DNA from 2 places in the Devosia sp. SL43 genome. Region 1 is predicted to be linked to the other one. Evidence: predicted binding sites of a transcription regulator. Region 1 holds the regulator's gene; the other holds the start of a gene.
What was found. The regulator PhoB, encoded in region 1, activates phosphate uptake and scavenging genes when phosphate is short. The targets are predictions, from matches to a motif close to TGTCATNNANCTGTCAT.

Region 1 (15,928 bases):
GGCTGGGCCGACGAAGGTTTGGCGTTTAGCGCAGGTCTTGATGCAGAGCCGCAGATTGCCGCAATTGGGTAACGGACTGTGACACCAGGCATGCACCGATTGGTCACGTGGACAAATGGACCGGTGGCGGAGATAGTGTCGACTCAATGAGTGATACAATTTCCTTCGATAGGGATACAATGCATCTGCCTGATAATGGTCAGCCAGTTCACGAGCAGGTGGCCGGCGCCGTGGAAGCCGCGATCGCCGAGGGCCGCTTTCGGGTGGGCGAACGGCTGCCGACACATCGACAGTTGGCGCAGCAGTTTTTGGTCTCCATCGGCAGCGTGACCCGGGCCATCGATACGCTCAGCGCGCGTGGCGTAGTGCGCGGCGAGATCGGGCGCGGCACCTTCGTGCTGGGGCAGGCGGATGCCGATGATGGCGGAGTGATGGACCTGACCATCAATGCGCCGCCGCCGGTGGTCGGGCTCGCGAGGATGGCGGAAGCGTCCGAGATTGCCAACCGTCATGCGCTGGCGCTGGCCCATGGTGGTTATGGCGACCTCAGCGGCACGGAACGGCAGCGCGGACTGGTCGCGGGGTGGCTGAGCGAGACGCGGACCGCGCTGCGATCGGACGAGATATTGCTCTGCAACGGAGCGCAGCAAGCACTGCACCTGGCATTTGCGACGCTCAAGGACCGATCAAGCGTCATTCTGACCGAGAGTGCCACGTTTCCCGGCGCACTGGCGGCGGCGGCCAATCTGGGCATGGTCATGGCGCCGGTAGCGCATGACGGGGACGGCATGCTGCCCGAGGCGCTGGACCGCGCGCTGACTACGACCGGCGCGAAGATCATCTACACGACCCCGGTCTGCCAGAACCCGCTGGGTTTCGAGACCGGGCCGCAGCGTCGGCGCGCGCTGGCTGACATCGCGACGCGGCACGACGCCGTCATCGTCGAGGACGACATTTATGGGGTCTATGCGGCCAAGGGGCGGCTGACCTATCGCGAGCTGGCGCCGGAGCGGACATTCTATGTCACCAGCTTCTCCAAGAGCCTGACGCCGCTGATACGGCTGGGGGTGATAGCCCCGCCGGCCGCGATGTTGGCGGCGGTGCGCAAGCGCATGCGGGCGGAGAGCTGGGGGCTGACGCCGTATATCGGCGAGCTGGCGGCAGCGATGATCGAGACGGGGCTGGCCGCCGAGGCGGCCACGACGTTGCGCGCGGAAGGGCTGGCGCGGCTGCAGATGGTGCAGGCGGCACTGGGTCTGGTTGACGTGCCCATGCCCGGTGGGGCGCCGCATGTCTGGCTGACCATGCCGCCTCTCAAGGCGGAGCAGTTCGCACGGCGGGCAAGCGAGGCCGGTGTGCGGATCACGCCGCCATCGGCAGCCCAGGTGGGCGAGGTGCCCGTCTCGGGGGTGCGGCTCTGCATAATGGCGCCACCGGCGCGCGGAACGCTGGCGCGGGCGCTGGACGTGATCGGGGGAATATTGGGGAGCGACGAGGACGTGGTGGTTTAGGGGCAGGGTGAAGGCGTGGCATTGGCCTCCCAGACGGCGCAGGGCGGCGCAATTCTGAACAATTGTAAATGCCAAGGCTTTATACCTAAGCCATTAACCTACTTGAGGCATCGGCAGTGCTTCGCGCAAATCTTAATCAGCTTGCAATGGTGGCGTGAGAGCAATTGGTAGGTTAGAGGAGCCTGCCATGCTGCGCGCAATTGTTGTTGTACTGTCGCTGTTGCTCGTCCCGATTTGCTTAGGGGCAGATTGGACGGTTGATCGGGTTCGCGGCGAAGCCAACTATCAAGTTGACGGCTCCTGGCTCCCGTTGTCCCGCGGCCATGTCGTCCAAAACGGTATCCTTGTCCGAACGGGCGTGAGCGGCCGTGTCGATCTGGTGCGCGGAGCCGAAGCGGTCAGCCTTGGCGCGAATACACAGATCCAGATCAGGGATGCTGGCAGCGAGATGATGACCTCGATCATCCAAGATAGCGGTGTCGTGACGGCAGAGGTCGAGCGCCGGAATGTGCAGCACTTTTCCGTACAGACGCCATATCTTGCCGCCGTGGTGAAAGGCACCAAATTCGTCGTCACGGTTGATGCCCACAGTGCAACGGTCGATGTTGAACGCGGTGTGGTGCAGGTTCAGGATCCTGAAAACGGTCTTGTCGCGGATATTCGTCCCGGACAGGAAGCCACGGTGACGGATGAGGCGCCACTTTTGGTGATTGGCGGGAGCAGCGCTCAGATTTTTACCTTTGCAGGCACTCCTGTGGCTGTAGACGAAGACCTGGGCAACGGGAACGGCCAGGGTAACGGGAACGGCCAGGGCAATGGGAACGGCCAGGGCAACGGGAACGGCCAGGGTAACGGGAACGGCCAGGGCAATGGGAACGGCCAGGGTAACGGGAACGGCCAGGGCAACGGGAACGGCCAGGGTAACGGGAACGGCCAGGGTAACGGGAACGGCCAGGGTAATGGGAACGGCCAGGGTAACGGAAACGGCCAAGGCAATGGGAACGGCCAGGGCAACGGGAATGCCCAGGGCAATGGGAACGCTCAGAGCGACGAGGACGAGGGCGCGGACGAGGACGACAGCCAGGGTAACGGAAACGGCCAAGGCAATGGGAACGGCCAGGCCAACGGGAATGCCCAGGGCAATGGGAACGGTCAGAGCGACGAGGACGAGGGCGCGGACGAGGACGACAGCCAGGGCAACGGAAACGGCCAGGGCAATGGAAATGGCAAGCAGGGTGACTGATCCGAGCTATGCATACCAATAGCCGCCAGAAGGCGAGTTGAGATGACCACTCTGTTAGCGCGGTGGTTTGCAAGCGCCGCGGTCTTTCTTGCGGTCATAGCAACCAGCGTCATGGGCTTCTGGTCCGCCGCAGATACCAAGCTCGCCGAGGTCAGGTTCGCTGCCAGTGATCGGGCCCCCAGTGGCGACATTGTTTTCATCGATATTGATGCGCGCAGCCTCGCCGAGGTCGGCCTCTGGCCCTGGCCGCGGTCCATTCACGGCGAACTCATCGACAACCTGATGGCATTGGGCGCCTATGAAGTGGCCCTCGATATCGACTTCAGCGCGGCCTCGACGCCACCTGAGGATGATGCCTTTGCGGCGAGCCTGGAGCGGGCCGGTGGTTACGTCTTTCTCAGCACCTTTCGCCAAACTGACGCCAAAGGAGCGCTGGTCATCAACCAGCCGCTGCCCCAATTCGCTGAATATGCCGATTCCGTTCTGGCCAATGTCGAGGCATTGGAGAGCGGTATGGTTCGTGCTGTCCCCGCCCGCGTGCCCGGGATGGTGGCCACGTCAGTTGCTGTGGTGTTCTCGCCAACACGCGCGTCACCCCAGACGATCCGGATCGACTATTCCATCGACCTTCGCCAGATCGTTCGTATTCCTGCCATTGATGTTCTGAACGGCGCGGTGGACCCCGCTCTGGTGCGAGACCGGCAGGTCGTGGTCGGTGCCAGCGCCATAGAACTGCACGATCTGTTTGATGTCCCACGTTTCGGAACCGTGCCGGGGCCCATGGTGCAGATCGCCGCGGCCGAAACCCTCAAACTCGACCGAGCACTGCTAAACCTGTCGATCTGGCCGGCGCTGGGTCTTGTCGGGCTCCTGGTGCTCGGGGTCACCGTGTTCCGACGCGCCAGCGTGCCAAAGGTTGCCGGCGTTCTCGCGGCTGTCGCGGTCGCTGTAGAATTGGCGGCACTGCTGGCACTTACCATCTTGAAGATCGACGTAGCCACAATGCCGGTGCATGTCGGGTTATTGTCCCTAATCGTGCTTCGGCTGCTTGATGAGCGTGTCGTCCGACACCGCCAGTTACGCGAGCAGCGAGCGCGTCTGGCCTATCTCGCCAACCACGACATCCGAACCGGCGCCATGTCGCGAACGGCGTGGATCGACGCGTTGGATGCGATTATGGATCGCGGCACGCCTCTCTGGATCGTGCTGTTGAGACTCGATCGGCTGGATGCCGCCGGTGCAAGCTTGGGCTATGAGATTGTCGAGGCGGCCATTGCCATGGCTCATGCCCGGCTACGGGAACTGACCCCAGGGATGGTGGCGCGAATCGAAAGCGACGCCTTTGCGATGTCATGGCTTCGTCGGCCGGACGATGCCGAGATCCACAGTCTCTTGGCGGCAATTGAACAGCCATATGAGATTGGCCAGCACCGCGTGGCGCTGGAACTACGGTGGGGCGCGAGCGGCGAAATATCAAATGCGGTCGGAGCAAGCCCAGGCCTACAGCGCGCGCGGATAGCGTTGGCCGCCGCGGGCAACCTTGGCCAGAAGGGCTGTGACTACGACGACAGCTTCGAAGCTGAATTGCGCCGCCGCCAGTTGATCGACATCGATCTGAGACAGGCAATAGCCAACGGCGAGCTCGACATCGCCTTTCAATCCCAGGTCGATATGCGGACAAGGCGCGTCGTCGGCGTTGAAGCACTGCTCAGGTGGAACAGCACCAGATTTGGACCCGTCTCGCCCGCAGACTTCATTCCTATGGCTGAGGAAAACGGCACCATTATCGAGCTCGGTGCCTGGGTGTTCGCCGAGGCATGCCGGCGAACGATGCTTCAAGGATGGGGCGGTCGGCTTTCGATAAATGTGTCGCCGATTCAGTTTCAGAGAGGTGACGTGGTCGGCATGGTTCGCTCGGCCCTCGAAGCCACCGACTTTCCCGCCGATCGGCTGGATATCGAAATAACCGAGAGCCTGTTCGTGGATCAAGGCAACCAGATCAGGCCGGCGCTGGATGCTCTGCGATCGATGGGCGCTCAGATTGCCATCGATGATTTCGGAACGGGTTACTCTTCATTGAGCCACTTGTCCGGCCTGCCGGTGGACAAGCTCAAGATCGATCAGAGCTTCGTGCGCCAGTTGAGTGACCGGCGTGGCGCCGGCGTGATGGAAGCGATCGTGTCGCTTGGTCAGCGGCTTGGGTTGGTCATCGTGGTGGAGGGCGTGGAAACGGAGGCTGAGTTAGACCAGCTGACTTCGCTGGGATGCCATGTGGCTCAGGGCTACTTGTTTGGAAGACCGGGCAGCCTTCCTGTCACTGAAGATGGCGTCGCTGCATAATTCCTTACAATCGGCGGCCCCCGATTCAGGGCATGGCTGGGTGGAGCAGGCTCAGGCCCATTCCACCCAGGGCCAATAGCGCCACTACGATCCATGGCGGGGCCTTCCAGACGGTCAGCAGGACGAAACCGGTCAAGGCGAGGGCAAAGTCGTACGGGCCGAGGATTGCGCTCGTCCAGACTGGATTGTAGAGCGCGGCCCCGAGAATACCGACGACGGCAGCATTTGCGCCGCGCATTGCGGCCTGCGCGACCGGGCGGGCACGAAAAGCGTCCCAGAAGGGAAGCGCGCCGACTAGCAGCAGGAAGCCGGGCAGGAATACGGCGATGAGGCAAATGATGGCCCCGGCAATGCCGTCAGGCGCAGGCCCCATGACCGCGCCGAGATAGGCAGCGAATGTGAACAGAGGGCCCGGCATGGCCTGCGTCGCGCCATAGCCAGCCAGAAAGGCGTCAGTGCTCACCCAGCCGGGGCGTACCACCTCGGCTTCCAGCAGAGGCAGAACCACATGGCCGCCGCCGAACACGAGCGAGCCCGCCCGGTAGAAGGAATCGAAGAGAGCCACCCCCTGCGAGGCGGTCGTTGCGGCAAGGACCGGGAGAAGAGCCAGCAGCAGGACGAATAGAGCGAGGGCGATCAGTCCGGCCCGTTTCGATACGGGGAATGTCAGGTGACCTGCGGTGGCAACGGGAGCGCCTCGGCACAGCCACAGCCCGGCCAAGCCACCCAAGATCAGGGCTGCCACCTGCCCAATCGCGCCGGCAAGCAGGATGACGAGCAGTAAGGCGGCCACGGAGATGCTCGCCCGCTCCCGGTCAGGGGCAAGGTTTCGCGCCATGCCCCAGACCGCTTGCGCGACAACGGCGACGGCAACAATCTTCAGGCCATGCAGCAGGCCCAAGCCGATCGCCCCCCCAAACCAAGCTGCGCCATAGGCGAACAACACGAGAATCAGGGCCGAAGGGAGCGTGAAAGCCGTCCATGCCGCCAAGGCGCCGACCGGCCCGGCCCGCAGCAGCCCGAGAGCGAAGCCGACCTGGCTCGATGCCGGGCCGGGCAGGAACTGGCAGAGCGCCACGAGGTCGGCATAGCCGGCCTCGTCGATCCATTTGCGGCGAACAACCAGCTCGTCGCGGAAGTAGCCGAGATGGGCGATGGGGCCGCCGAACGAGGTCAAGCCGAGTTTGAGGAAGGCGCGGAAAACCTCACCCGCTCGAGCAGCCCTCACGGTGGGTCGGGGAACGGCTGAATCGGTTTCAGTCAATTGTCGGCGCCCATGATCGTCGTCGCCTGACAGACTAGAGGGTTCGTATGCGCTATCAATGACAGTCCGGCGCCTTTGTAGATTTCCGTCTTCTGCCAGTGCGCTTGCACTCATGAGCACGCCTGGTGTGCTTGCATCGCGCCCGGCCCGGTCCTAGACAGTCGGTGCGAACAAAGGGATGCGAGATGGCTGATCGACCGTCCGTGCTGGCGCCATTCAAGCACGAGACTTTCCGGCTGTTGTGGCTGGCGACGCTGGTGTCGAACCTGGGTGGACTGGTGCAGTCGGTGGGTGCCGGCTGGATGATGACCACGCTGACGGACTCGCACAACATGATCGCGCTGGTGCAGGCGTCGACGACGTTGCCGATCATGGTATTTTCGATCGCGGCGGGGGCGCTGGCCGACAATTTCGATCGGCGCACGGTGATGCTGATTGCGCAGGTCGGCATGATGGTGGTGTCGCTGGCGCTGGCGGCGATGGCGATATTCGGGCTGCTCAATCCGTGGCTGCTGCTGGGCTTTACCTTCCTGATCGGGTGCGGGACGGCCTTGTTCAACCCGTCGTGGCAGGCGTCGATGGGCGATATCGTGCCGCGCAGCGATCTACCGGGGGCGGTGACGCTCAATTCGATGGGCTTCAATATGATGCGCAGCGTCGGCCCGGCGGTGGGCGGGCTGATCGTGGCGCTGGCGGGAGCTGCGGCGGCGTTTGCGGTCAATGCCGTGTCGTATCTGCCGCTGATTGTGGCGCTGACGCGCTGGAAGCCGGAGCGGCCGGCGAACCGGTTGCCGCGCGAGAATTTCGCCAGCGCCATGTGGGCGGGCATCCGCTACGTGTCGCTGTCGCCCAACCTGACGACAGTGCTGCTGCGCGGTTTCCTGTTCGGCTTCGGCGCAGTGGCGGTGCTGGCGCTGCTGCCGTCGGTGGCGAGCGAATATGTCGGCGGCGGGGCGCTGGTCTATGGCACGCTGCTGGGCTGTTTCGGGCTGGGGGCCATCGGAGGGGCGTTTCTCAACGGGCGGGTCCGCGAGCGCTTCAGCAATGAAGTGATCGTCCGGGCAGCCTGCATCGGCTTTGCGGTGAGTTGCGTCGGGTTGGGCTTCAGCCGCGATCCGGTGCTCAGCCACTTCGTGCTGTTGCCGGCGGGCGCCTGCTGGGTGCTGTCGCTGTCGCTGTTCAATGTGTCGATCCAGCTGTCGTCGCCGCGCTGGGTCGTGGGGCGGGCGCTGTCGCTGTACCAGACGGCAACGTTTGGCGGCATGGCAGCGGGGAGCTGGGTCTGGGGCCTGAGCGCCGACGCCGTGGGGCCGGACTGGGCGCTGGCCATGGCCGGATGGGTGCTGCTGGCCTGCGCGGTGGTGGGACTGCGACTGCCGCTCGCACAGTTCGATCAGCGCGATCTCAACCCGCTCAATACGTTCAACGAGCCGGTGCTGAAGCTCGATCTGCGGCCGCGCAGCGGGCCGATCATGGTGATGATCGACTATGAGATCGCGCAGGAGGATATCCTCAAATTCCTGGCGCTGATGGCGGATCGGCGGCGCATCCGCATTCGCGACGGGGCGCGGCAATGGGGCCTGCTGCGCGATCTGGAACGGCCCGACATCTGGGTCGAGACCTACCATGTGCCGACCTGGGTGGACTATGTGCGGCACAATATGCGGCGGACCAAGGCGGACGCGGACAATATCGAGGCGCTGCGGGCCCTGCATCGCGGAGAGGGTCTGCCCAAGGTACACCGGATGATCGAGCGGCAGACGGTGCCGCTGGAGGACGACACGCCGCTGCGGGATATGCCGGAGGTTTGAACCTCAGCGCGGCCGCTGGGTGAGGGCCACGCCGCCCAGGATCAGCACGACGCCGAGGGCGCTGGCCCAGAGTGTTACCGGCGCGCCGCGCAGCAGGTCGAAGATGACGCCGAACACCATCTGGCCGCCGATGACCAGCAGGGCGGTGTTGATGGCGCCGATGCGGGCGATGAGCCAGCTGCCGGATGCCACGAATATGACGCCGACCGGGCCGCCGAGGAAGGCCCACCATGGGGTCTGCATGGCGCCCTCGGTGATCAGGCCGCCGATAACCAGACCCAGCACCGTGAGCAGGGCAAAGCCGACCAGGTGGTTCCAGAACGAGGCAATAAGCGGCGTGGTCGAGAGGGCCAGGCGGCCGTTGAGCTGGCGGCTGAGGCTGACCAGCACGCCGGCCAGCACCGCGTAAAAGACGAAGAGGATCATGCGCCGCTCCCCTGACCGAGAAGGATGATCAGTAGGCTCCCCAGCCCGATCAGGGCGATGGCGCCGATGTCTCGCAAATCCAGCCGGCGGCGCGGCAGGCCGAACAGGCCTAGCGTGTCGGCGGCGAGGCTGAAGGCGACCTGGCCGGCAAGGCCGAGGGCCAGCGTGCCGGCGACAGCCAGCGGGGAATTGACTGCCGTCGAGGTCAGCATGACGGTCACGGCGCCGGACAGGCCGCCGAGATAGGCCCAGAGTGGTGGTCGGTTGGCGGTGCCGGGCGCGACTTTGGAGCGCGTGCGCCAGAGCAGCGCCAACAGGACGATGGCAGCGAGGGTGCCGGTGCCGTGGGCGAGCCAGGAGGAGAACAGTGCTCCGCCGGTGCGGCCGGATTCGCCGTTGAGGAACACCATCAGGGTCAGCAAGCCGCCGCTGGCGAAGGCGGCGATGAGGTGGAGGGGCTGGGGCCGTGGGGTGGAGGCGGTGGACATGGGGACGACTCGGAGGGGATTGCTGGAGGACAATCGGCCAGTCGGGTGAGTGTGCCAAGACGCTATGTGGGACGGGGACGGGGGGAAGAAAGAATACCCCCACCTAGCCTCCCCCTGAAAAGGGGGAGGGACCGATTGAGTTTGCGGCACAATTGGAGGCTAGGCACCAGCCGGATTCCTCCCCCTTTTCAGGGGGAGGCTAGGTGGGGGTACTCTTGCTCAGGCGACCTGGGCGAAGCGTTCGTCGAAAGCGTAGCCGGCGCCGCGGACTGTGCGGATGGGGTCGCTCTCGCGGCCGCGGTTGATGGCGCGGCGGAGGCGGCCGATATGGACGTCGACGGTGCGCTCGTCGACATAGACGTCGTTGCCCCAGACGCCGTCGAGCAGTTGCTCGCGCGAATAAACGCGGCCGGGATGGCGCATCAGGTATTCGAGCAGGCGATATTCGGTGGGACCGAGATGGACGTCGCGGTTGGCGCGGCGGACGCGGTGGGTAGTGCGGTCGAGCTCGAGATCGCCGACCTTGAGGGCGGCGGTGACCAGGTTTGGATTGGCGCGGCGCAGCAAGGCGTGGATGCGGGCGATCAGCTCGGGAACGGAGAAGGGCTTGACGACATAGTCGTCGGCGCCGGTGGCGAGGCCGCGGACGCGTTCTTCTTCCTCGCCGCGGGCGGTGAGCATGATGATCGGCACGCGGGCGGTTTCATCGCGGGCGCGGAGGCGGCGGCAGAGTTCGATGCCGGAGATTTCGGGCAGCATCCAATCGAGCAGGATCAGGTCTGGCAGCTTGTCCTGGATGGCATGCTGGGCCTCGTCGCCGGTTTCCGCGGTGACGACGCGGAAACCCTCGGCTTCGAGGTTGTAGCGCAGCAGGATGGCGATATCGCCTTCGTCTTCGACGACGAGGATAGTGGCGGGCATGGAGTGGCTCCCGTCGGGGTGCGGGCCGGCTACGCCGACCGTTGTTTCATCTCCAGGTCATCCCCGCGAAAGCGGGGACCTCTGTTTAGAGGCAACGGAGGTTCCCGCTTTTCGCGGGAATGACCCGGTGGGTGTTGCGGCTGGCGTGCGTGACGTCAGGCCTTGATCTGGGTGCGGTGCAGTTCCTGCACGTCTGATGTCAGTTGCTTGCCGGTCTGCAGGTAGTAGGCACGCTCGGCGATGTTGGTGGCGTGGTCGCCGATACGTTCCAGGCTCTTGGCGCAGAACAGAAGGTGTGTGCAGGGCGTGATGTTGCGCGGGTCTTCCATCATGTAGGTGAGGAGTTCGCGGAACAGCGAGGTATGCATGGCGTCGACTTCGTCGTCGCGGTTGCAGACTTCAATGGCGCGAGCCGAGTCGCGGTTGGAATAGGCGTCGAGCGCTTCCTTGATCTGGCGCAGCACCAGGGCGGTCATGTTCTTGACGCCATTGTAGAAGGTGGGCTGCAGGCTCATGCCTTCGAGTTTGAGCGAGCGGCGGGCCAGCTGCTTGGCCATATCCCCGACGCGCTCCAGATCGGAGGCGACATGGATGGCGGTGACGATGGCGCGCAGGTCCGATGCCATGGGCTGGCGTCGGGCGATCATGGACACGGCCATGTCGTCGATCCTGCGCTGCATGTCGTCGATGCGCTGGTCGGCGATGATGGTGAGGTCGGCCAGCTCGCGGTCGAGCTTGAGCAGGCTCTTGGTGCCGTTCTCGATGGCGACTTCGACCTGGCCACCCATTTCGGCGATGGTCTGGGCGAGGGCGGTGAGTTCGTCGGAATAGGACTGAACGATGTGGTCGGTGCCGGTATTGGCCATAGTAGCTTCCTCTTCCCGGCCCTTAGCCGATACGGCCCATGATATAGTCCTGGGTCTGCTTGTGGACCGGGTTGGTGAAGATGTCTTCGGTGACGCCTTCCTCGATCAAATTGCCCAGGTGGAAGAAGGCCGTTTTCTGCGAAACGCGAGCGGCCTGCTGCATGGAGTGGGTGACGATGACGATGGTGTAGTTCTCGCGCAGTTCGTCGATCAGCTCTTCGATGATGGCGGTGGCGATGGGGTCGAGGGCAGAGCAAGGCTCGTCCATCAGGATGACTTCAGGGCCGACGGCGATGGCGCGGGCGATGCACAGACGCTGCTGCTGGCCGCCGGAAAGCCCGGTGCCGGGCTCGTTGAGGCGATCCTTGACCTCTTCGAACAAGCCCGCCTTGCGGAGCGAGGAGACGACAATCTCGTCCATGTCGGTCTTGGAGCGCGCAAGGCCATGAATCTTGGGGCCGTAGGCGACGTTTTCATAGATCGACTTGGGGAACGGATTGGGCTTCTGGAAGACCATGCCGATGCGGGCGCGCAGTTCGACCACGTCGAGCGCGGGATCGTAGATATCCTCGCCGTCGAGCTTGATCGTGCCGCCGACCTTGGCGCCTTCGATCGTGTCGTTCATGCGGTTGATGCAGCGCAGGAAGGTCGACTTGCCGCAGCCCGAGGGTCCGATGAAGGAGGTGACGGCGCGATCGGGAATGTCGATCGAAATGCCATGCAAGGCCTGCTTGGCGCCGTAATGCACGGTGACATCGCGGGCAGTCAGGCGAATCTGGCGTTCGAGCATGTCGGTCGGGTTCATTGCGGTGTTCACTGATTGCTGGGTCATTTTGATCTTGCCGGCGACCATATCCATTTGATGCTTCCTTTAGCTAGGCGCGCTTTTCGAGGCGCGAGCGCAGATAGATGGCGACGCCGTTGAGCAGGATCATCACGAGGAGGAGGACCATGATCGCGGCGGCGGTGCGCGGTTCGAAGAAATTGCGGTTTTCGTTGCCCTGCCAGAGATAGATCTGGACCGGCAGGGCGGTGGCCTGATCGAAAGGCGTAGCGGGCACGGCAGCGACGAAGGCCTTCATGCCGATCAGCAGCAGGGGAGCCGTTTCGCCGAGGGCGTGGGCGACGCCCAGGATGGTTGCGGTCAGGATCGACGGAAAGGTGACCGGCAGCACATGGTGGAACACCATCTGCGTCTTGGACGCACCCATGCCGAGCGCAGCCTGGCGCAAGGCCGGGGAGACGCCGAGCAGGGCGCCGCGGGTGGCGATGATGATGGTGGGCAGCGTCATCAGCGTCAGCACCAGGCCGCCGACGATCGGCGCCGAAATGGGCAGGTGCATGTAGTTGATGAAGGCAGCGGCGCCGAGCAGACCGAAGACGATGGAGGGCACTGCCGCCAGGTTGTTGATGTTGACCTCGATGAAGTCGGTGATGCGCGACTTTGGCGCGAATTCCTCGAGATAGATGGCCGAGGCCACCCCGATCGGCACGGCCAGGACGATCACCACCAGCATCATCCACAGCGTGCCGACCAAAGCGCCGAGCAGACCAGCGGAGGCCGGGGCCGAGCGGCTGTCGACGTTGGTGAAGATGGACCAGGCGAAGCCGTTGCTGATGGCGCCGCTGGCGACCATTTCGTCGATCAGCGCGCGGGCCGGGGCGGAGAGCTGCTGCTGGGTGTCGGGCAGCGAGCGGTCGATATTGCCCTTGATCCAGTTCTGCGCGTTGGCCGACGCGAGGACGTCGACCTCTACGGTCTTGCCGAGCAGGGATGGATCGGCGACGAACTGCTCGCGCACCTGATGGCGGGCATCGGTTTCGGCGATGGCCAGCAGGTCCTTGGTATCGATCTCGAAGCCGGCCGGCGCTGCGGCGCGCAGGCTCGCTTCGATGACCTTGTTCCAGTTCAGCATCGCCAGGTCACGCTGCCACTTGAGGTTGGCGGCCTGGAAATCGGCATCGGACTGGCCATCGGTACGAACCGGGGCAGGTTCGACACCAATGATCGCGGGATCGAAGGTGACCGACAGATGCAGGTTGGACTGCGTGAAGGCGGGAGCGCCCCGGCGGACGATATCGACAAACAGCAGGGCGACGAAGCCGAGCGCCACGATGATGGCGGCGAGGCCTAGGCCCTTGAAGACGTTCTCGGTAAGGTGACGCTTCCGTAGGCCGGCGCGGATCAGCTTGGTACGTTCGACTGAGGCCTGGTGGCCAGTGGAGAGCATGTCGGTCATGATTATTCGTACTGCTCCCGGAAGCGGCGGACGATGTAGAGGGCGAAGACGTTGAGGCAGAGGGTGATGACGAAGAGCGTCAGGCCCAAGGCGAAGGCGACCAGCGATTGGGGACCGGCAAAATCGGAGTCGCCGGTCAGCTGGTTGACGATCGACACCGTGATGGTGGCCACCGGCTCGAACGGATTGCCGCGCAGCACCGGCGAGTTGCCGGCGGCCAGCACCACGATCATGGTTTCGCCCACGGCGCGGCTCACGGCCAGCAGGAAGGCGCCGACGATGCCGGGCAGGGCCGCAGGCAGCAGCACGTTGCGGATGGTTTCGGACTTGGTGGCGCCCAGGCCATAGGCGCCATCGCGCAGGGTGCGCGGCACCTGGTTGAGGATGTCGTCAGAGAGGGACGACACGAAGGGGATGATCATGATGCCCATGACCACGCCGGCGGTGAGCGCGCTGGTCGCCTTGATATCGAGGCCGATAAAGCCGCCGACGTCACGCAGGAACGGGCCGACCGTCACCAGGGCGAAGAAGCCGAAGACGATGGTGGGGATACCGGCGAGGATTTCGATGATCGGCTTAGCCACGGCGCGGAAGCTGTGGTGGGCATACTGGCTGAGATAGATCGCCGCCATCAGGCCGACCGGTACGGCCACCAGCATGGCGATGAATGTGATCATGAGCGTGCCGGCCAGCAGGGGCAGGAGGCCATACTGGCCATGTGCGCCGCCGCCGGTGGACGAAAAGCTGGGATTCCACACAGTGCCGAAGAAGAAATCGAGCGGGTGGATGAAGGTGAAGAATTTGTAGGCCTCGCTGACCAGCGAGGCGACGATGCCGACGGTGGTCAGGATGGCGACAGCCGAGCAGGCGAGCAGCGCGATGTTGATGACGCGCTCGACGGCGTTGCGGGCCCGGAGGCGGGCGGTGATGCGGCTGCGGGCGTAGAGCAGCGCCACAACACCAGCCACGGCCGCCGCCACGATAACAACCAGGAAGGTGATGAACTGGAACGAGCGCAGGGCATCGCCAGCCGTCTGCTCGTAGGGCAGAACTTCGCCCGCCACACCGTAGCCTGACGCCAGCGACTTGATGCGGGCGATGGTGGCGTTGAGGCCGACCTGATCGAGCGACTGGACGGTTTCGACCGGGATCTGGCCGACGATGAAATTGTGGGTGATGCCATCACCGAGCCAGGCCCAGAGGATGACGATGACGAGGGCGGGAACCAGCGTCCAGATGGCGACGTAGGAGCCGTGATACTGAGGGCGGGAGTGGACCTTGACGCCGTTGGCGGTCGCCAGACCGCGGCTGCGGGACCAACCGGACTGGTAGGCAAGGCCAAGCAACACCAGCAACAGACCGGCAATGACAAGGGAATTCATCGGTATGCGCCCCCGCGAGAAAGAGTGGGCCGCGCCTGATGGCGCGGCCCGGGAGAGGTATTACTGAGCTTCGAAGGCAGCGAGAACTTCAGCGGTCTTTTCGGCCGGCTGCGGGATCAGGCCAGCGGCTTCGAGGGTGCCGCCTGCGCCCGACATCTGCTCGGACAGGAAGAACTGGACATATTCCTGGATGCCGGGGATCACGCCGATATGCTGGCCCTTGACGTAGAAGAACAGCGGGCGGCTGACCGGGTATTCGCCGGCAGCGACAGCTTCAGCCGACGGCACGACGCCATTGACGGTCGCGACCTTGAGGGTGTCGGTGTTCTGCTCGTAGAAGCTGAGGCCGAACACGCCAACAGTGTCAGGGTTCGAGGTCAGGCGAGCCAGGGTCTCGGTGTAGTCGCCAGCGATTTCAACGACGACGTCCTGACGGAAGGTGGTGCAAGCGGCGTCGAGTTCTTCTTCGCTCATCTCGGGCAGACCGGCTTCTTCGCAACCGGCGTGAGTGACCTTTTCCTCGAACACTTCACGGGTGCCGTGATTGGAACCCGGGATGGCCAGGGCGATTGCCTGATCGGGGAGCGAAGCGTCGACTTCCGACCACTTGGTGTAGGGGTTGTCGACCATGGCGCCGTCAACGGGGACCTTGGCAGCAATTGCCTTGAACACCTGAACCGGGGTCAGGGCGAAGTCGGGGCCCGATGCAGCCGAGGCAAACACGATGCCGTCGAAGCCGAACTGGATTTCACGGACGTCGGTGACGCCGGCGGCGGTGCAGGCCTCGAGCTCGCTGTCCTTGATCTGGCGCGATGCATTGGCGATGTCGATGGTGTTTTCGCCGACGCCTTCACAGAACTGCTTCAGACCGCCGCCGGTGCCGCCGGAGCCGACGACCGGAGTCTTGAACTCGGGGAAAGCAGCGCCGAATTCTTCTGCGACGATCGAGGCGAATGGCAGCACGGTGGACGAGCCAGCAACCTGGATGGTGTCGCGCGACTGGGCGAAAGCAGCTGTGGTGCCGAATGCGGCGAGCGCGATCACGGCGGCACTGGCGTAAAGTGCGGTCTTCATAGGGATTTCCCTTTCGGAATTCAGTTCAAACCTGGCGGGCCTATCCGGCAGTTCATCCCCCGGCGCCGCCCTTTGACGAGGGGGACCATATGGGGGGCACGCGACAGTTTTATTGCGGTTACGTGACGCGTTTGTGACAGGTTAATGCCATGAAATTGCTTGGAAAAATTTGGAACAACACGGATGCTTGGCGCGGCTGACACATTCGAATGTGACAGATGTCGCAACGAAACGTGCGAGTCTGGGCAGGGCGGCATGATGGGGATTGTAAGCACGGATTGTGACAGTGGTGCTGTTGTCAGCGAACCTTCAGTCGTCTCTCTCCCCCTTTCTGGGGAGGGATCGAGGGTGGGGGTGGCCAA
Region 2 (15,928 bases), 1.7 Mb from region 1:
ATGTAGAGCGGCAGGATGTTGAGATAGCCCAGCTGATGGGTCAGCAGCGGAATGCCGACCAGCGTGCTGAGCGGCTTCTGGAACAAGGCCGTCAAGTTGTTCTTGGTCAACACCTCGGTCAGGTCGAACCACTTGGCCGCACCGGCAAAGATGGCGAGGCAGAGCATGGTGATGACGATGTGGACGAAATAGAGCTGCCGTGCCCGCGCCCACACCTTGGCAGTGGCCGCCCACAGGTTGCCGGTGCGGAAGCGGTTGGAATAGGCCAGCCCCGCCGCCATGCCGGACATGAAGACGAAGGCTTCCGCCGCGTCGGAGAAGCCGAAATTGCGGCTGGTGAAGCTTTCATAGACCGTGCCGGGCACGTGGTTGATGAAGATCATCACCAGCGCGATACCGCGGAACATGTCGAGGCACTGGTCGCGGCCAACAGGCACGCCACCGCTCTCGCGAGCGGGCGTCGTGTCAAGGACACCGCGCATCCAGGTCGGTCCGAGCAGGCCGGCATTCCGCTGCGTCGTGGTTTCAGGCAGGGACATAGGCTGGCGTCCTGGCCGTCGCAACGGCATGTTCGGCTTGTGCTTCGTCGGCTGGACCCATCCAGTCCGCCGCGATGGCACGATAGCTCACCAGAATTGGCGGCGGTACCATTTCATTTTCGGTGCGGAACAGTTGCGGCAGGCGCGGGCGGCGTGGCGGCAGCGAACTCAGCGAGATCAGCCAGGGTGCGAACACTGCTGGCAGCATGGCCGGTACCACCCAGGGTGCGATCTTGGGCGCCAGCACCGCTGTGCCGCCCAGCGTCAGCAGCCCGAGTGCCATGATCCACCAGCTCGCCTGCAACGCATCGCGAAAGCCGATCCAGTTCTGGCCGCGCTTGGTGGCTGGCCAGCCACCATCAAGGCCGAGCAGCACCTGCCCTACCGCACGGGTCTGCAACAGCAGCATTACCGGCGCCAGAACGGTCGAAAATACAATCTCGGCGATAACCGATGCCAGCACGCGCGGCGTTCCGCCAAAGCGGCGATTGCGCCCGTCGAACAGGCCGCGGATCAGGATCAGCAGCTTGGGCAGCACCAGCACCACGCCCACCGCAGCCGCCAGCATCCACATGTCGAGCGGCGCGTCGGTGAAGCCAGGATGCACCGGAACTTGGTCGGGAAAGGCCGCAGCCGCGATGCTCGCGGCCAGCAGCAGCAACCAGAGCGGTGACGCCATATACGCCATGATGCCCTGCACGAAGGTGAAGCGACTCCACAGCTTCAGCCCCGGCGCACCCACCAGGCGGCGATGCTGCAGGTTGCCCTGGCACCAGCGGCGATCACGCTTGGCATATTCGATCAGGTTCTCTGGTCCCTCTTCGAACGAGCCACCCAGGCTCGGATCGACATGGACCTTCCAGCCCGCGCGCGACAGCAAAGCCGCCTCGACATAATCGTGGCTGAGGATATGACCCCCGAAGGGCGGCTTGCCGCTCAATACCGGCAGACCGCAACTAGCGGCAAACGCCTTCATCCGCACGATGGCGTTGTGGCCCCAATAGGGGCCTTCATTGCCCTGCATCAGGGCCGCTCCACGCGCGTAAACCGGCGACAGGTAGCCGGCGGAAAACTGGAACGTGCGACCGAACAGCGTCTGAGCCTGCACGATCTGCGGCACGGTCTGCAGCAGCCCCAGTTCGGGATCGGCATCCATGCGGCGCGCTAGCTCGCCGATGGTCTCGCCGCTCATCAGGCTGTCGGCATCCAGGATCAGCGCATAGTCATAGGCGCCACCCGAACGCGCCACGAAGTCTTCGACATTGCCGGCCTTGCGACCGATATTGCGCTCGCGGCGCCGGTAGAAAATCCGGCCTTCGCTCATCGGCTCGTGCAGCAGGCGCTCGAACCACACGGCCTCCTGCGTCGCCACGTCCAGCGACTGCGTGTCTGAGAGCACGGCAATGTGGAACCGGTCGGCAATGCCGAGATCCACCAGACTCCGGTTCATCGCCGCGATGCGCGCGAAGGTAGCCACCGGGTCTTCGTTGTAGATCGGCACCAGAATGGCCGTCATGCCTTCAGGCTTGCGATCGGCCTCGATGCTGCGCCTGGCTGACGGGGTAAACACGCCCATGACCGCCGCCGAGCCGCCCCAGACCAGCCAGAATGCGCTGATCACCACGAGGGCGCCCCGCAGCAGGTCGAGCGCGGTCAGCCCGCCCTCACCGGTAAAGCGCAGGAACAGGTATCCGCCAAACACGCTGAGCGAAGTGGCTGTTGTCAGCGCGAGAATGCGGATCAGTGTCGGGCGGATCATTGGTTCTATTGTGCGATAACCCTATCGGGTGGCGAAGACCGAGAAGACATCGCGCAAGGCGTGGAAGAGCGAGCGGCGGCGCAGTTCGAGCTGCTGCTTGGGCATGGCGAGCGGTGCGTCCGGCAGGCCGCCGGTATAGGGGAATTGACCATCGTACTTCATGCAGCGGGTCTCCACTGGTAGAGCCAGGTTTCGGTGAGCTGATGGCCGGACCCGATCAGGTAGGCGCGAAGCTCGAGCGGTGCGGTGCCATCAGTCTCGACGTCGAAGACCAGGCGCCAGGCGCCATTGGCATCAATGCGCGACAACGCAGTATGTTGCGCGACGCCGCCTGATACAGTGGCAACGACATCGGGCGGATTTTCGTTCGTCAGCTGCGACAAGTCGCCGCCCACGAAGTCGACCACGAATTTGCGCAGGCTCACGGCGTTCTCGACGCCGGACACGCCGCCCTGCCCAGAGCGGGTCTCGGCAACATAGGCCAGCGTGCTGGCCGGATCTGGATTGAGATCGCCCCAGATCAGGCGGTAACCGAACTCGCGCGACTGGCCCGCGACCACAGGCTCGGACGGAATCCAGAAGGCGCCGATATTGTCGTCGGCTTCGAGCTTGGCCGGAATTTCGATCAGCCGGATGGAGCCCTGGCCCCAGTCGCCTGTTGGTTCGACGCGCAGCGACGGGCGGCGCTCGTAGTGGGCGCCGGCATCCTGATAGGTCTCGAAATCGCGGCCGCGCTGATAGAGGCCAAACGCCTTGGGATTGTTCTCCCACAGGTACGAATTGCCCAGCGCCGGCGAATTGTTGAGCGCGCGCCACATCACTTCGCCGGTCTCGCGCTCGATCAACAGCCCGTTGCTGTCATGCACCTGCGGCCGATAGTCGTCGAAGTCGCTACGGTTGGCGTCGGCAAACAGGAACATCGAGGTCAGCGGGGCAATGCCGAGCTCCTTGACGTCGCTGCGGAAATTGAGGCGGGCCGTGACTTCCATCACCGTCTCCTGCGCCGCGTCGCTGGCCGGAGTGATGACGAAGCGATAGGCGCCGGTGACGCTGGGGCTCTCAAGCGCGGCAAACACCGTCAATGGCGCGCCGGCTGCGGCCGGTCGCTCAACATAAAACTCGGAGAAGCGCGGGAACTCTTCCGGCACGTCGAGCCAGGAGTTCATCAGCAGGCCGCGGGCGCTGAGACCGTAGACGTTGTTCCGGCCCAGTGCGCGGAAATAGCTGGCGCCGAGGAAGGTCACCAGTTCGTCGATCTTGTCGGGCGCATTGAGCGGGTAATTGATGCGCAGGCCGGCCACGCCCGGAAAGGTTTCCCCGGCAACCGCCTCTTCCACCGCGGCATCATGATAGTCGAAATCGGTCGCTCCGAAGATGACCGGCTTGGCCAGGCCTTCCTTGAGCTCGAACAGCTTCACTGGCTCCTTGAACAGCCAGCCGGGATGGAATGCATGCACCTGGTAACCAAGGCCCAGCGCAGCCCAGACGCCGTGGTCGGGGCGGAACTGGATACGGCGATAGGCATCGTAGTCGAGGCCGTTGAAGCTCTCCGGCAATTCAAACGTCACCGGCACGAACGGCGTCGCCGCCAGATCCTTCATTCGCGCGCTGAAGCTCTCGAAGTCGAACGCGAATTCCGCCTCCACCTCGGCCTGGGCAAAGGCCGAGCGCGTGAGCGCTGTCGAGGAGAAGAGGAGAATGGCCAGGCCAGTCCCCAGAAGTACGGCGCGGCGGTTTGGCTGGTATGGGGTGTGACGCTTCAACAATTTTACCCGGATTAGGACGCTTGATAGCTCTGTCGGCAAAATCCGAACGCCCGATAGCCCGAAAAGTTGTCGCATAGTTGTTATGCATTGGCCGTATGGCTCACTCTGGCCGCATTTTGCCGAATGTGCACAGCGACCCCATCCCCTGGATCACCCGATCAACTTGTATTGACGTCGCCAGCCGCATATCACTCAGACATCCCCGCGCACCCCCGGAAATCACCATGACCCAGCTGACAATTCCCGATCTCGCCGGCAAGGCCGTGCTCGTCACCGGGGCGTCCACGGGCATCGGCGCGGCTTTGGCCAAGGCCTTTGCTGCCCAAGGCGCATCAGTTGGCGTGCACTACAATTCGAGCAAGCAGGCGGCGGAATCCGTCGCCGGCGCGATCGCCGATGCGGGCGGCAAGGCCGTGCTAATCCGCGCCGATGCGAGCAAATCCGCAGAGATCGCGCGTGCCGTCGAGGAGACCGCCAAAGCCTTTGGCCGGCTCGATGGCCTCATCAACAATGCCGGCGGCATGGTGGGCCGCATGGCCTATGCCGATATGGACGACGACTATTACGATAAGGTCATGGACCTCAATGGTCGTTCGGTGATCGCGGCCAGCCGCGCCGCCATTCCCCACCTCAAGCGCCAGGGCGGGTTCATCATCAACACGACCTCGATCGCTGCCCGCAACGGCGCCAGCAATGGCGCGGGACTCTACGGCTCATCCAAGGCCCTGGTCAGCAACATTACCCGCGGCATGGCCAAGGAACTGATCGGCTTCAACATCCGCGTCAATGCGGTGGCTCCCGGCGTCATCGATACGCCGTTTCACGAGCGCTATTCCACCGAGGCGCAGATGAAGGCCAATATCGCCACCGTACCGCAAGGCCGCGCCGGCACGGCGGAAGACTGCGTCGGCGCCTACCTCTTCCTCGCCTCCGATACCCTCTCGGGCTACATCATTGGCCAGGTCATCGAGGTCAATGGCGGGCAACTGATGCCGTAGCTAGGCCAGCATTCGCGGCTCTAGCTCATCACTCCAGTCGATGGCGCCCGGACGCCCGAGCAGGAAGCCCTGCGCCTCGTTGCAGCCCTCCAAGCGCAGCACGTCGAGCTGTGCCAACGTCTCAACTCCCTCGGCCAGTACCGGGACCGACAGGCTCCGCCCCAGTGCCAGGATGGCCCGGACGATGGCCTTGGACTGTTCGTTGACCTCGACCTCGGTCATGAACGAGCGATCGAGCTTGATCTTGTCAAATGGGAAGCTGCGCAGCGTATCGAGCGACGAATAGCCGGTGCCGAAGTCGTCGATGGCGATCGAGACGCCCATCGCCTTGATCTGCCGCAGGATATGCAGCGCCCGTCTCTTGTCAGCGATGATCGAGGTCTCCGTCACCTCCAGCTCCAGCCGCGCCGGCGCCAAACCGGAGCGCAGCAGGGCCGCACGCACCGTGTCGATCAGCTCGACCTGGCTGAGCTGGATGCCCGATATATTGACCGCGATCTTGTAGGGCTCCGGCCAGGACGCAGCGTCGAGGCACGCCATCTTGAGCACCCAGTTGCCGATGGCGCCGATCGCGCCACACTCTTCGGCCACCGGGATGAAATCGGTCGGCGAGACCAAGCCGAAGCCAGGTCGGTCCCAGCGCAGCAGAACTTCGTAGCCGGTGATCTCGTTGGTCGCGACCGACTTCTGCACCTGGTAGACCAGGTAGAACGCGTCATGCTCCAGAGCCGACCAGATGTCCTTGGCCATGGCGCGACGCTGGCGAGCATGCTCGTCCATGTCGTGTTCGTAGTAGCAGACACGCGTGTCGAACTCGGCCTTGGCGCGATACATGGCCAAGTCGGCATTGTTGAGCAGCCGCGAGCGGTCGCCCCCGTCCTCGGGATAGATGGCGACGCCGATGCTGGCGCCCGTGGTCACCGCCACGATATCGGTCTCGATACGGGCGAACAGGGCGGTCTCGATCCGTGCGAGGAAGTCGCGCAAGGCATCCATCGAGATAAACGTCTTGATCGCGGCGAACTCGTCGCCGCCCAGCCGCGCCACCGACTCGCCCTCCTTGAGGCCGGTGCTCAGCCGCGTCGCCAGGGACTTGAGCACCTGGTCGCCGACGATATGGCCATAGTTGTCGTTGATCTCCTTGAAGCGATCGAGATCGATGGCAATGACAGCGATGTTGAGGTCACTGGTCTCGGCATCTTCGAGGGCGGTGTCGAGCGTCTCGTTGAAGGCAGCGCGGTTGAGGATGTTGGTCAGCGAGTCGTGGTAGGCCAGATGCGAGATGGCTGCCTGCGAACGCTGCGCTGCTGTCACGTCATCGAGCGTGGTGACCCAACCGCCATCCGCTATCGGGCTGTGGATGAAACGGACGATACGGCCGTTGTCCAGCGTGCGCATGTAGTCGCTGCCCTCGCCCCGCGCCAGCTTGTCCCGCAGTTCGGCCAGCCGTGCATCATATTGCAGCCGGTCGGCGTCCGACAGGTTGGTCACACGGGGCCGCAGACCCGCCGACAGGTCGTTGAAATGCTGCCCCACAAGGTCGCGGCGCTCAGTGCCGGCGCCGACGATATCGGCCAGGCGATCGTTGTGGAAACGCAGATAGCCGGCGCTGTCGAACAGCATCAGGCCCTGGGCCATATGGGTGGTCGCCATTTCGAGCAGGCCCGTGACCTCGCTGATGCGATTGGCGTCTGCCTGTTGTCGCTTTAGCTCGCGGTCGGTGCGGCGCCGATCGGCCTCGTCGAGCACCGCGCTGGCAAAGGTAACACCCAGGATCAGCAGCGAGACCAGTGCAACGCCGATCGACAGCCAGCCGCTGTCGATCTCACCGGCGGCGCTGAGCGGGAAACATCCGGAGAAGCCGGCCGACCCCATGGCGGTGAAATGCATGGCGCAGATGGCCAGCGTCAGCAGCATCGCTCCGCCAATGCGCCGACCACTTGACGCCGCGACGAAGGACAAGCCCGAGAGCAGAATGCCCGCCAGGATGGAGATGGCCACGCCGGCGCTATTCCAGCCGATGCTGCCGCCCATCACCAGTGCGGCAATGCCGGTATAATGCATGCTGGAAATGGCCACGCCGACCACCGCGCCGCCGAGGAAATGGTCCCGCAGGCCGCTGCCCCGCGAAGCCATGGCAATGCCGGCACCGCAGACACCAATGGCGATGATCAGCGATGCGGCGGTCAGGACGATATCGTAGTTCAGCGAAAAGCCCGGACGGAAGGCGAGCATGGCTACGAAATGGGTCGCCCATATGCCGAAGCCCACCGCGAGCGCGGCGACGCCGATCCATATCGTACCCAGCCGTCCGTTGGTCCGCTGCGCATGGTGCAGCAGGCTGACGCAGGCATACGCCGAGACAAGGCACACCACCGCCGCCAGGATGACGAAGCGCGGATCATGCGATGAAATGAAGAAATCGAGGATGGAGAACAAGATAGGGCCCACAGTCTAGGGCTTCACACTAGGGGAATTCACTTAAGTTGGTCTTACGCAGCAGGGCGCCCAAAAACTTGTGATCGATTCTGACTGCTCTTGACTCAACCGTCAGTTTGTTCGCTTTATGTTCTGATTAAAAGCGCAGGTGCCCCGTGGACGCGGCGACAATCCTTCATGCCGATCTCGACGCCTTCTATGCGTCGGTCGAGCAATTGCTGGACCCATCCCTCTTCGGCAAACCCATTGCCGTTGGCGGCGGCGTGGTGCTGGCCGCATCCTATGAAGCCAAGGCCTTCGGTGTCTATGGCGGCATGCCGGGCCGCAGGGCGCGCGAACTCTGTCCGCACCTGATCTTTGTCGGCGGCCACTTCCGCGAGTATCAGCGGCTCGGCGATGCCGCCATGGCCATTCTCGACGACTACACTCCCTTGGTTGAGCGCATCTCCATCGACGAGGCCTTTGCCGATGTCGCCGGCACGGCGCATCTGTTCGGACCACCCGAAGTCATCGCCGCGACCATCCGCCGCCGTGTGCGCGAGGAACTCGGCCTGCCCATCTCGGTGGGCGTGGCCCGCACCAAGCATCTGGCCAAGATCGGCTCGCAGGTGGCCAAGCCAGATGGCATGGTGGTGATCGATCCGGCCAATGAGCTGGCGTTTCTGCACGACCTGCCGGTGGAGCTGATGTGGGGCGTCGGCCCGGTCACCAAGGCCAAGCTGGCGGAATCGGGCATCATCACCATCGGCCAACTGGCGCAGACACCCGGCCGCTCGCTCGAACGCCTCATCGGCCATGCCGCCGGCGAAAAACTGTTCGCCCTCGCCTGGAACCGCGACCCGCGCGCTATCGTCACCGACCACCGCGCGCGCTCGGCCGGCGCGCAGTCGGCGCTGGGCCGCAAACCCTTTCGCGAGCAGGTGTTCCGCCCGACCCTGCGCCTCCTCGCCGATCGCATCGCGTCGCGCCTGCGCGACAAATCCTGGTCCGGCCGCACTATCACCGTCCGCGTCCGCTTCGCCGACATGCGCGCCGTCACCCGCGCCATGACACTGGGCGCGCCGGTTTCGGCAACCACCACCATAGCCGAAATCGCCGAGGAACTGGTGCGCGGCGTGCGGGACGAGCACCCGCATGAGCGCGACATCTCGTTGCTCGCCATCTCGGTGTCGCACCTGGTCCCTGACCAGGCCATGCAGTTCGAATTCTCGCTCGGCGGCCCCGATGATGCCCGCCGCCCCGGCACCCGCACCGGCGCCGCCCGCCGCCAAGCCGACGGCGCCATGGACAAGGTCCGCACCCGCTTCGGCTGGGACGCCATCGGCTACGGCTCGGTGGTGCTGGAAGCGCCGAAATCGGTGCCGGACGCATTCCGGGAACTGGCGGAGAAGCAGCTTTGAGCCCTCTTCACCTCTCCCTTTGGGGGAGAGGTCGACCCTCTTGGGTCTGGTGAGGGGGCCTTCCCCAAGCACATCACCCAGTAAAGGCCCCCTCACCCGGCTCTGCGCGCCGACCTCTCCCCCGAAGGGAGAGGTGAAGAAGGCTTCGGCTGAGCACCGATCTCTCAGTCGGGTCTCCCTCCCCCTTGTGGGGGAGGGAAGCGAGATAGGACTTGGCGTTCGCTAAGTCCGTTGAATCGAGCAGGGTGGGGGTATCTCTCCGCGAGTCCGATGCGCGCGTGGCCCACCCCCTCCCTTGATCCCTCCCCTCAAGGGGGAGGGTGTCGACTGGTGGTACGGTTCCGCACGCAATAGGAAAGTACTCAGTGCCCCACCGGCCCGATCAACCTCGACCGGATCGCGTTGGAGATATTGTCGAACAAGAACACCACCAGCAGGATCAGCAGCACCATGTATGCGACCTTGTCCCAGTCCGAATTGGTGCCCATCGACTCCAGCAGTTTGAGCCCGATGCCGCCCGCCCCGACCGCACCGATCACCGTGGCCGAGCGCGTGTTGCTCTCCCAGAAATACAGCGATTGCGACACGAAGACCGGCAGCACCTGCGGCACCACGCCATAGCGGTTGAGCGCAGCCGGGCTGGCGCCGACCGACTTCATACCCTCGCGCTGCTTGTCGTCCACATTCTCCAGCGCCTCGGCATAGACCTTGCCCAAGGCACCGGTGTCAGTGAAGAAGATCGCCGCAATACCGGGGATCGGTCCGGGGCCGAAGCCGCGGGTGAAGAACAGCGCCCAGATCAGCATGTCGACCGAGCGAATGAAGTCGAAGAAGCGCTTCATCAGCCAGTTGGCTGGGCGGTTGGCGGTGATGTTGCGGGCGGCAATGAAGGCCAGAGGAAAGGCCAGGAGCGTTGCGAACAATGTGCCGACAAAGGCCATAACCAGCGTCTGCATGAGCTTGGCCAGGATGTCGGCATGCTGCCAGGCCTGGTTGTTGAGCCATTGGTCGAGCACGAACTGCGCGTTGGACATATCCGGATTGACGCGCTCGCCGTTGAACATCAGGCCGATGCTGCCGAACAGGTCATGGCCCCAGAGTGGCGATTTCGGATCGTAGAGCCAGTTCGCCCAGCCGAAGAAGCGGCGCTGCACATAGACCTGGTTGTCGCGGATTTCCGCCTGCCCGGCAAAACCGAAATCCACCAGGACCTTCTGACCATCCTGCACGATGGCAGGAGGCACCTCAGATGGCGCCAGCGCCGCATCCGGCGTGATCGTAATCGGATAGACCTGGCCGTCGACGATAGCATCGACTTGCGTGGTGGTGATGTCGAGATAGTCGTCGCGCCCAAAGGTGACGGTCAGGCTGCCGTCTTCGTTGGGCGTGAGCCAGTCGATGGCGGCACCCTCGGGATATTGCCCCCGGCTCGACCATTGTGGGGTGATGGTTCCATCTTCGCCAAAACGCAGGCGCGGCGTGGCGCGCCAGGAGAACCAGTCCTGCAGATAGATCGAGGCGCGATCCCATTTGCCGTTCTGGATGGCCGGCCCGACATTGAAGAAGAACCAGCAGAAAATCAGGTAGAGAACCGCTGCGCCCAGGCCCAGCGGCAGACCCCAGCGCCTGAAGACGTTCTGCTTGAACACCTCGGGATACTTGTCGTGCAGGCGCTTGGTTTCGGCGATGGAAATACTCATCACGCGGCTCCCCGACCCAGTTCGAAGCTCTGCTTGCCGACCAGGCGTGTGCGCAGCCAACCCGAGAATTGGTCGATCGCGATGATCGTCACCAGCAGCAGGATGATGATGGCGTAGGTCTTGGCCGCATGGTCGCGGCCGATCGACATGCGGAACGCCTCGCCGATACCGCCGCCACCCACCGCACCGATAATGGTCGACGCGCGCACATTGATCTCCATGCGCAACAGGGCGTAGCTGACGAAGTTGGGCATAACCTGCGGCACGATGGCGAAGCGCACGCGCTCCAGCCAGGTGGCGCCGACCGAGCGCAGCCCCTCGTCTGGCTTCATGTCGGCATTCTCGACAACCTCGAAGAACAGCTTGCCCAGCGCGCCGATCGTGTGCAGCGACACCGCCGCTATGGCCGCTATCGGTCCGATAGAAAGAACGGCGGTCAAAAGGCCGGCGATGACGATTTCGGGGAAGGCCCGCATCACTTCCATGATGCGCCGCACCACCCAGCGCACCGCACCCGCGCCAACCAGGTTGGTGGCCGCGAAGAAGCACAGGCAGAAGGCCAGGCCACCGCCGATAATGGTCGAGACGATGGCGATATTTACGGTGATGACGAGCTGGTAGATGTAGTTGGGAATGTAGAAGCTGTCGGTCAGGTAGAGCCGCTCTGACGTGTAGTCGAACTTCTGGCTGCCGTCGTAATAGGGCGACTCCAGATCGAACATGGCCCGGACGATCTCGAACGGATCTTCCGGCACGAAGGTCTTGATGAAGTCGAACATATAGGGGAGGCGTTCGATGAACTTCCCCGAATTGGCAGCATTGGCATAGCCCATGGCCAGCACCAGCGCGACCACCACACCCAGGACGATCAGGATCGAATGGACCCGCCGCATCATCACCTGGCCGCGATAGTGCTGCAGCAGGGTTTGGTTGGCGGGCGAGAGGTCTTGGGCGATGTCGGCCATTGCAGTGGTATCTCCACAAACCCGATGTCATTCCGGCGTAGGCCGGAATCCATGTCCGCATCTCCGAGCAATCTGGATGTCGCGGATGACCACGGACCTGGATCCCGGCCTGCGCCGGGATGACATTGCAGGCGGTTGAGGCTACGGCGACAGGCGCCGCCGCAGCCCCAGATAATCAGCCGCCGATGACCGACTTACGGGCGTCGATGATGGTCTGGTACATGTCGACATTGGCGTCGACGAAGTTGGTGTAGCCGCCGGCGGTGAAGGCGTCGAAGCACGCGAAGTCGGCTTCCGGCAGGCCCTTGAAGAAGGCGGTGACCTTGTCCTTCATCTCGGCGGGCAGCTTGTTGGAGACCATCAGAGGGCCGTTCGGGATGATCGGCGACTGCCAGACTTCCACCAGGTCGTCCATGTCGAGCAGGCCCTTGTCGACCATGATGCGCAGGTTGCCGGAGGTGTAGCCCTCGGCGAAATCGCCCTGGCCCGAGCCGAAGGTGGTGCCGACATCCCAGGTGCCGTCGAGCACGCCCAGGACGAGGTTTTCGTGGCCGCCGCCAAAGCCGGTTTCGCTGTAGAACTCGGCGATCGGGGCGCCGAGTTCGGCAGGCAGGGCGACGTTGGGAACCAGGTAGCCCGAGGTCGAATCCGGATCGGCGAAGCCGAGCTTCTTGCCCTTGGTCGAGGCCAGGTCGGTGATGCCCGAATCCTGACGGGCGACCATGATCGTGTGGTAGCCGGTCGAGCCGTCTTCCTGCTGGGTGGTCAGCACCGGGTCAACGGCTTCCGGATCCTGCAGGTAGATGGCGGCATAGGACGAAGCGCCCATGATGGCGATGTCGATAGTGCCGCCGAGCAGACCCTGGATGATGCCGTTATAGTCCGGCGACGGGAAGAACTGCACTTCGGACACGCCCGTTGCAGCCTTCAGCGGCTCGGCGACGCATTCGGAACGACGCAGCTGGTCGGCTTCGTTTTCGCCGCCATCGAGGCCGATGCGCAGGACGGTGACGTCCTGAGCGAAGGCAGCTGATGACATGGTGAGGGCCACGGAGGCTAGCAGGATCTTGCGGAGCGCGGTCATGGATATCTTCCTTTGGTGACGCGGGGTTTGTCGGCGGACCCTGATGGGTCGCGGAACGGGGCTAAGGCGCTGGTTGAGCGCTTGATGTCTTGAGGGTGATCGGCGAGATTGACGTCGACGTCATCGCTTCCGAGAAGGCCTCCTTGAGGCCGTCGGCGCCGTAGATGGTGCGGGCGACATCGGTGGTCAGCTGGTTGGGCGTGCCGTCAAACACCACCTTGCCCTGCGCCATGCCGATGATGCGCTCGCAATAGGCGCGCGCGGTATCGAGCGTGTGCAGGTTGGTGATGACGGTGATGCCCTCGGCATTGATGTCGCGCAGGCTGTCCATGACGATCTGCGCATTGCGCGGATCGAGACTGGCGATGGGCTCGTCGGCCAGGATGATCTTGGGGGCCTGCATCAGCGCCCGGGCGATGGCGACGCGCTGTTGCTGTCCACCGGACAGCGTCTGAGCCCACTGCGTCGCCGTCGCCGCGATATCGAGCCGCTCCAGCGCCTTGAGCGCTTCGAGCTGTTCCTGGGCGCTGAACATCTGCAGCAGGTTGAGGACTGGATTGCGACCATTGAGCCGGCCGAGCATCACATTGGTGATGACATCGAGGCGCGGCACCAGGTTGAACTGCTGGAAGATCATGGCGCAGTCACGCTGCCAGTTCCGCAGCTCCTGACCGCGCAGTTCGGACGTGCGCATGCCGTCATATTCGATGTAGCCCGACGACACATCGGCCAGCCGGTTGATCATGCGCAGCAGCGTCGACTTGCCAGCGCCGGAACGCCCGATGATGCCGACCATCTGGCCCTGCGGGATTTCAAGGTTCACGTCGCTGACGGCAAGCTTGTCACCGAAGCGTCGCGAAACATTGGAAATCTTGAGCATCAGCCGCCCTCGCCGTTGAACTGCGGCAGACCTAGGGCGGGGCGATGAAGCTAGGATAACGGTTGGGTGACGGTTCGGTGACTATGCACCGGAGCGGTGAGGTGGGTTGTCACATGCTGTGGGGAGCACGACCTACCAACCCCCACCAGCCGTCACCCTCGGGCTTGACCCGAGGGCTCTACACTTGCTGCGCGTCTGGGAAGTTCAGTGCCCTCGGGTCAAGCCCAAGGGTGACGATCGGAGTATGAGCGGAACCTGCCTACTCATACTTCTCCAAAAACGCCTCAATCCCGAGCTTGCGAAAATCCGGCAGCGCCCGGTGCAATTGCTCGTGGCTCCAGTCCCACCACTTCATCGCATCCAAGCGTCCCGCCACATCGTCGCTGAACCGCTGCTTTATCGTCCGCGCCGGCACGCCCACGGCGATGGCAAAATCCGCCACATCTTTCGTCACCACCGCATTGGAGCCAATGATCGCCCCATTGCCGATGGTCACGCCAGGCATGACGACTGCGCCATGCCCGATCCAGGTGTCGTGGCCGATGGCGATGGCGTTGCTCGCCCGCCATTCGAAGAACTCCGCCTCATCCTCCTCGCCCTCGAAATACTGCGCGGCGCGGTAGGTGAAGTGGTGCAGTGAGGCGCGGTGCATTGGGTGCATGCTGGCATAGATGCGCACATTAGCGGCGATATTGGCGAACTTGCCGATTTCGGCATAGGCGATCTGCGTACCACCCACGCAGTAGGAATAGTCACCCATGCTGGAATGGCTCACGCTGCAGCCTGCGCCCACTTCCGTGTAGCGGCCCAGCGTGGACTGGGTCACCTTCGCGGCGGGGTGAATGGAGGGCTCAAGTCCAAGCTTTTTCATGCCGCCACCTTCGGTGCAAAGGCCGTCACGTCGACAACGCGGTCCGCCACCTGCACCCGCACATCCTCGTCGTGGAAAATCCCCAGTAGCGCGACGCCCGTTGCCTTCTTCTCGGCGATCATTGCGACAACCACGGCTCTATTGGTCGCATCGAGCGACGCGGTCGGCTCGTCGAGCAGCAGCACCGGATGGTCGGTGATGAATCCCCGCGCAATGTTGACGCGCTGCTGTTCGCCACCCGAGAACGTCGCCGGCGGCAGGCTCCACAGCCGCTCGGGCAGGTTGAGCCGTGCCAGCAGTTCGCGGGCCCTGCCCTGCGCCTCTGCTTTGTCGACGCCGCGGATCACCAGCGGCTCCGCCACCACATCCAGCGCCGAAACGCGCGGTACGGTGCGCAGGAACTGGCTGACATAGCCGATCGAGTCCCGGCGTAAGGTCAGCACCGTGCGCGGATCGGAGGCCGCCAGATCGACAGCCTCACCGTGATGCTGGATCACGATGGACCCGGCGTCGATGCCGTAATTGCCATAGACCATCTTGAGGATCGAACTCTTGCCCGCCCCCGATGGCCCGCCCAGCACAACGCATTCGCCTGGCTGGACTTCGAAATTGACGTTCTCCACGACGGGGAGGATCACCCCATCGCGCAGATGCATGGTGAAGGTCTTGGCGAGATTCTTTACCGACAGGGCGGTCATGACACGTGCTCCGAAGTTTCGGCTCTTGCACCCACCCTCCCCCTTGTGGGGAGGGAAGCGAGATAGGACTTAGCTTCAGCTAAGTCCGTTGAATCGAGCAGGAAGGGGGTATCTCGCCGCACGCGCAGTGCGAGTGGCTCCACCCCCTCCCAGCCTCCCCCATCAAGGGGGAGGTGCCGTCCGGCGGTTGGTGCTGGCATGGTGCCTCACACCTGCAAAATCGAAGACACGAGCAGCTGCGTATAAGGCTCGCGCGGATCGTCGAGCACGCGGTCCGTCAGTCCGGCCTCGATCACCCGGCCGTCCTTCATCACCATCATGCGATGGCTCAGAAGCCGCGCCACGGCGAGATCGTGGGTCACGACGATTGCCGCCAGCCCCAGCTCACCCACCAGCCCCCGCAACAGATCGAGCAGGCGTGCCTGCACCGACACGTCGAGCCCGCCCGTCGGCTCATCCATGAACACCAGCCTTGGCCCGGTGACCAGATTACGCGCGATCTGCAACCGCTGCCGCATACCACCCGAAAAGCTGCGCGGCTGGTCGTCAATACGGTCGGCTGCAATCTCTACCCGCCCGAGCCAATCAAGCGCCGTCTCGCGGATGCGGCCATAGTGCCGGTCACCCACCGCCATCAGCCGCTCGCCCACATTGGCGCCGGCCGACACCGTCATGCGCAAGCCATCCGCCGGGTTCTGGTGCACAAAGCCCCAGTCCGTCCGCACCAGAAAGCGCCGTTCGGCCTCGCTGAGGTCATAGATGTTGCGCCATTCGCCATCGCGCATCCGGTAGAGGGTCCGGCCCGAGCTTGGCTCCAGCGTCGCTGACA

Region 2: phnC (phosphonate ABC transporter ATP-binding protein) is a predicted target of PhoB. The motif match lies at 13,586-13,602, and genes of this name have one in related genera.

What each region holds. Positions count from the first base shown of each region.
Region 1 is NZ_CP063401.1:1,344,749-1,360,676, reverse strand. It holds gene IM737_RS06710 (rhodanese-like domain-containing protein) at 1-72, shown strand, start outside; gene IM737_RS06705 (aminotransferase-like domain-containing protein) at 180-1,511, shown strand; gene IM737_RS06700 (FecR family protein) at 1,699-2,754, shown strand; gene IM737_RS06695 (putative bifunctional diguanylate cyclase/phosphodiesterase) at 2,797-5,094, shown strand; gene chrA (chromate efflux transporter) at 5,120-6,358, opposite strand; gene IM737_RS06685 (MFS transporter) at 6,544-8,169, shown strand; gene IM737_RS06680 (DMT family transporter) at 8,173-8,595, opposite strand; gene IM737_RS06675 (DMT family transporter) at 8,592-9,083, opposite strand; gene phoB (phosphate regulon transcriptional regulator PhoB) at 9,303-10,004, opposite strand; gene phoU (phosphate signaling complex protein PhoU) at 10,160-10,870, opposite strand; gene pstB (phosphate ABC transporter ATP-binding protein PstB) at 10,893-11,675, opposite strand; gene pstA (phosphate ABC transporter permease PstA) at 11,746-13,110, opposite strand; gene pstC (phosphate ABC transporter permease subunit PstC) at 13,113-14,492, opposite strand; gene IM737_RS06645 (PstS family phosphate ABC transporter substrate-binding protein) at 14,553-15,566, opposite strand.
Region 2 is NZ_CP063401.1:3,837,508-3,853,435, reverse strand. It holds gene IM737_RS18820 (OpgC family protein) at 1-539, opposite strand, end outside; gene mdoH (glucans biosynthesis glucosyltransferase MdoH) at 526-2,298, opposite strand; gene IM737_RS18810 (hypothetical protein) at 2,320-2,460, opposite strand; gene IM737_RS18805 (glucan biosynthesis protein) at 2,457-4,061, opposite strand; gene IM737_RS18800 (SDR family NAD(P)-dependent oxidoreductase) at 4,289-5,062, shown strand; gene IM737_RS18795 (EAL domain-containing protein) at 5,063-7,501, opposite strand; gene dinB (DNA polymerase IV) at 7,657-8,901, shown strand; gene phnE (phosphonate ABC transporter, permease protein PhnE) at 9,264-10,601, opposite strand; gene phnE (phosphonate ABC transporter, permease protein PhnE) at 10,601-11,434, opposite strand; gene phnD (phosphonate ABC transporter substrate-binding protein) at 11,742-12,650, opposite strand; gene phnC (phosphonate ABC transporter ATP-binding protein) at 12,712-13,530, opposite strand; gene IM737_RS18765 (DapH/DapD/GlmU-related protein) at 13,790-14,401, opposite strand; gene phnL (phosphonate C-P lyase system protein PhnL) at 14,398-15,099, opposite strand; gene phnK (phosphonate C-P lyase system protein PhnK) at 15,306-15,928, opposite strand, start outside.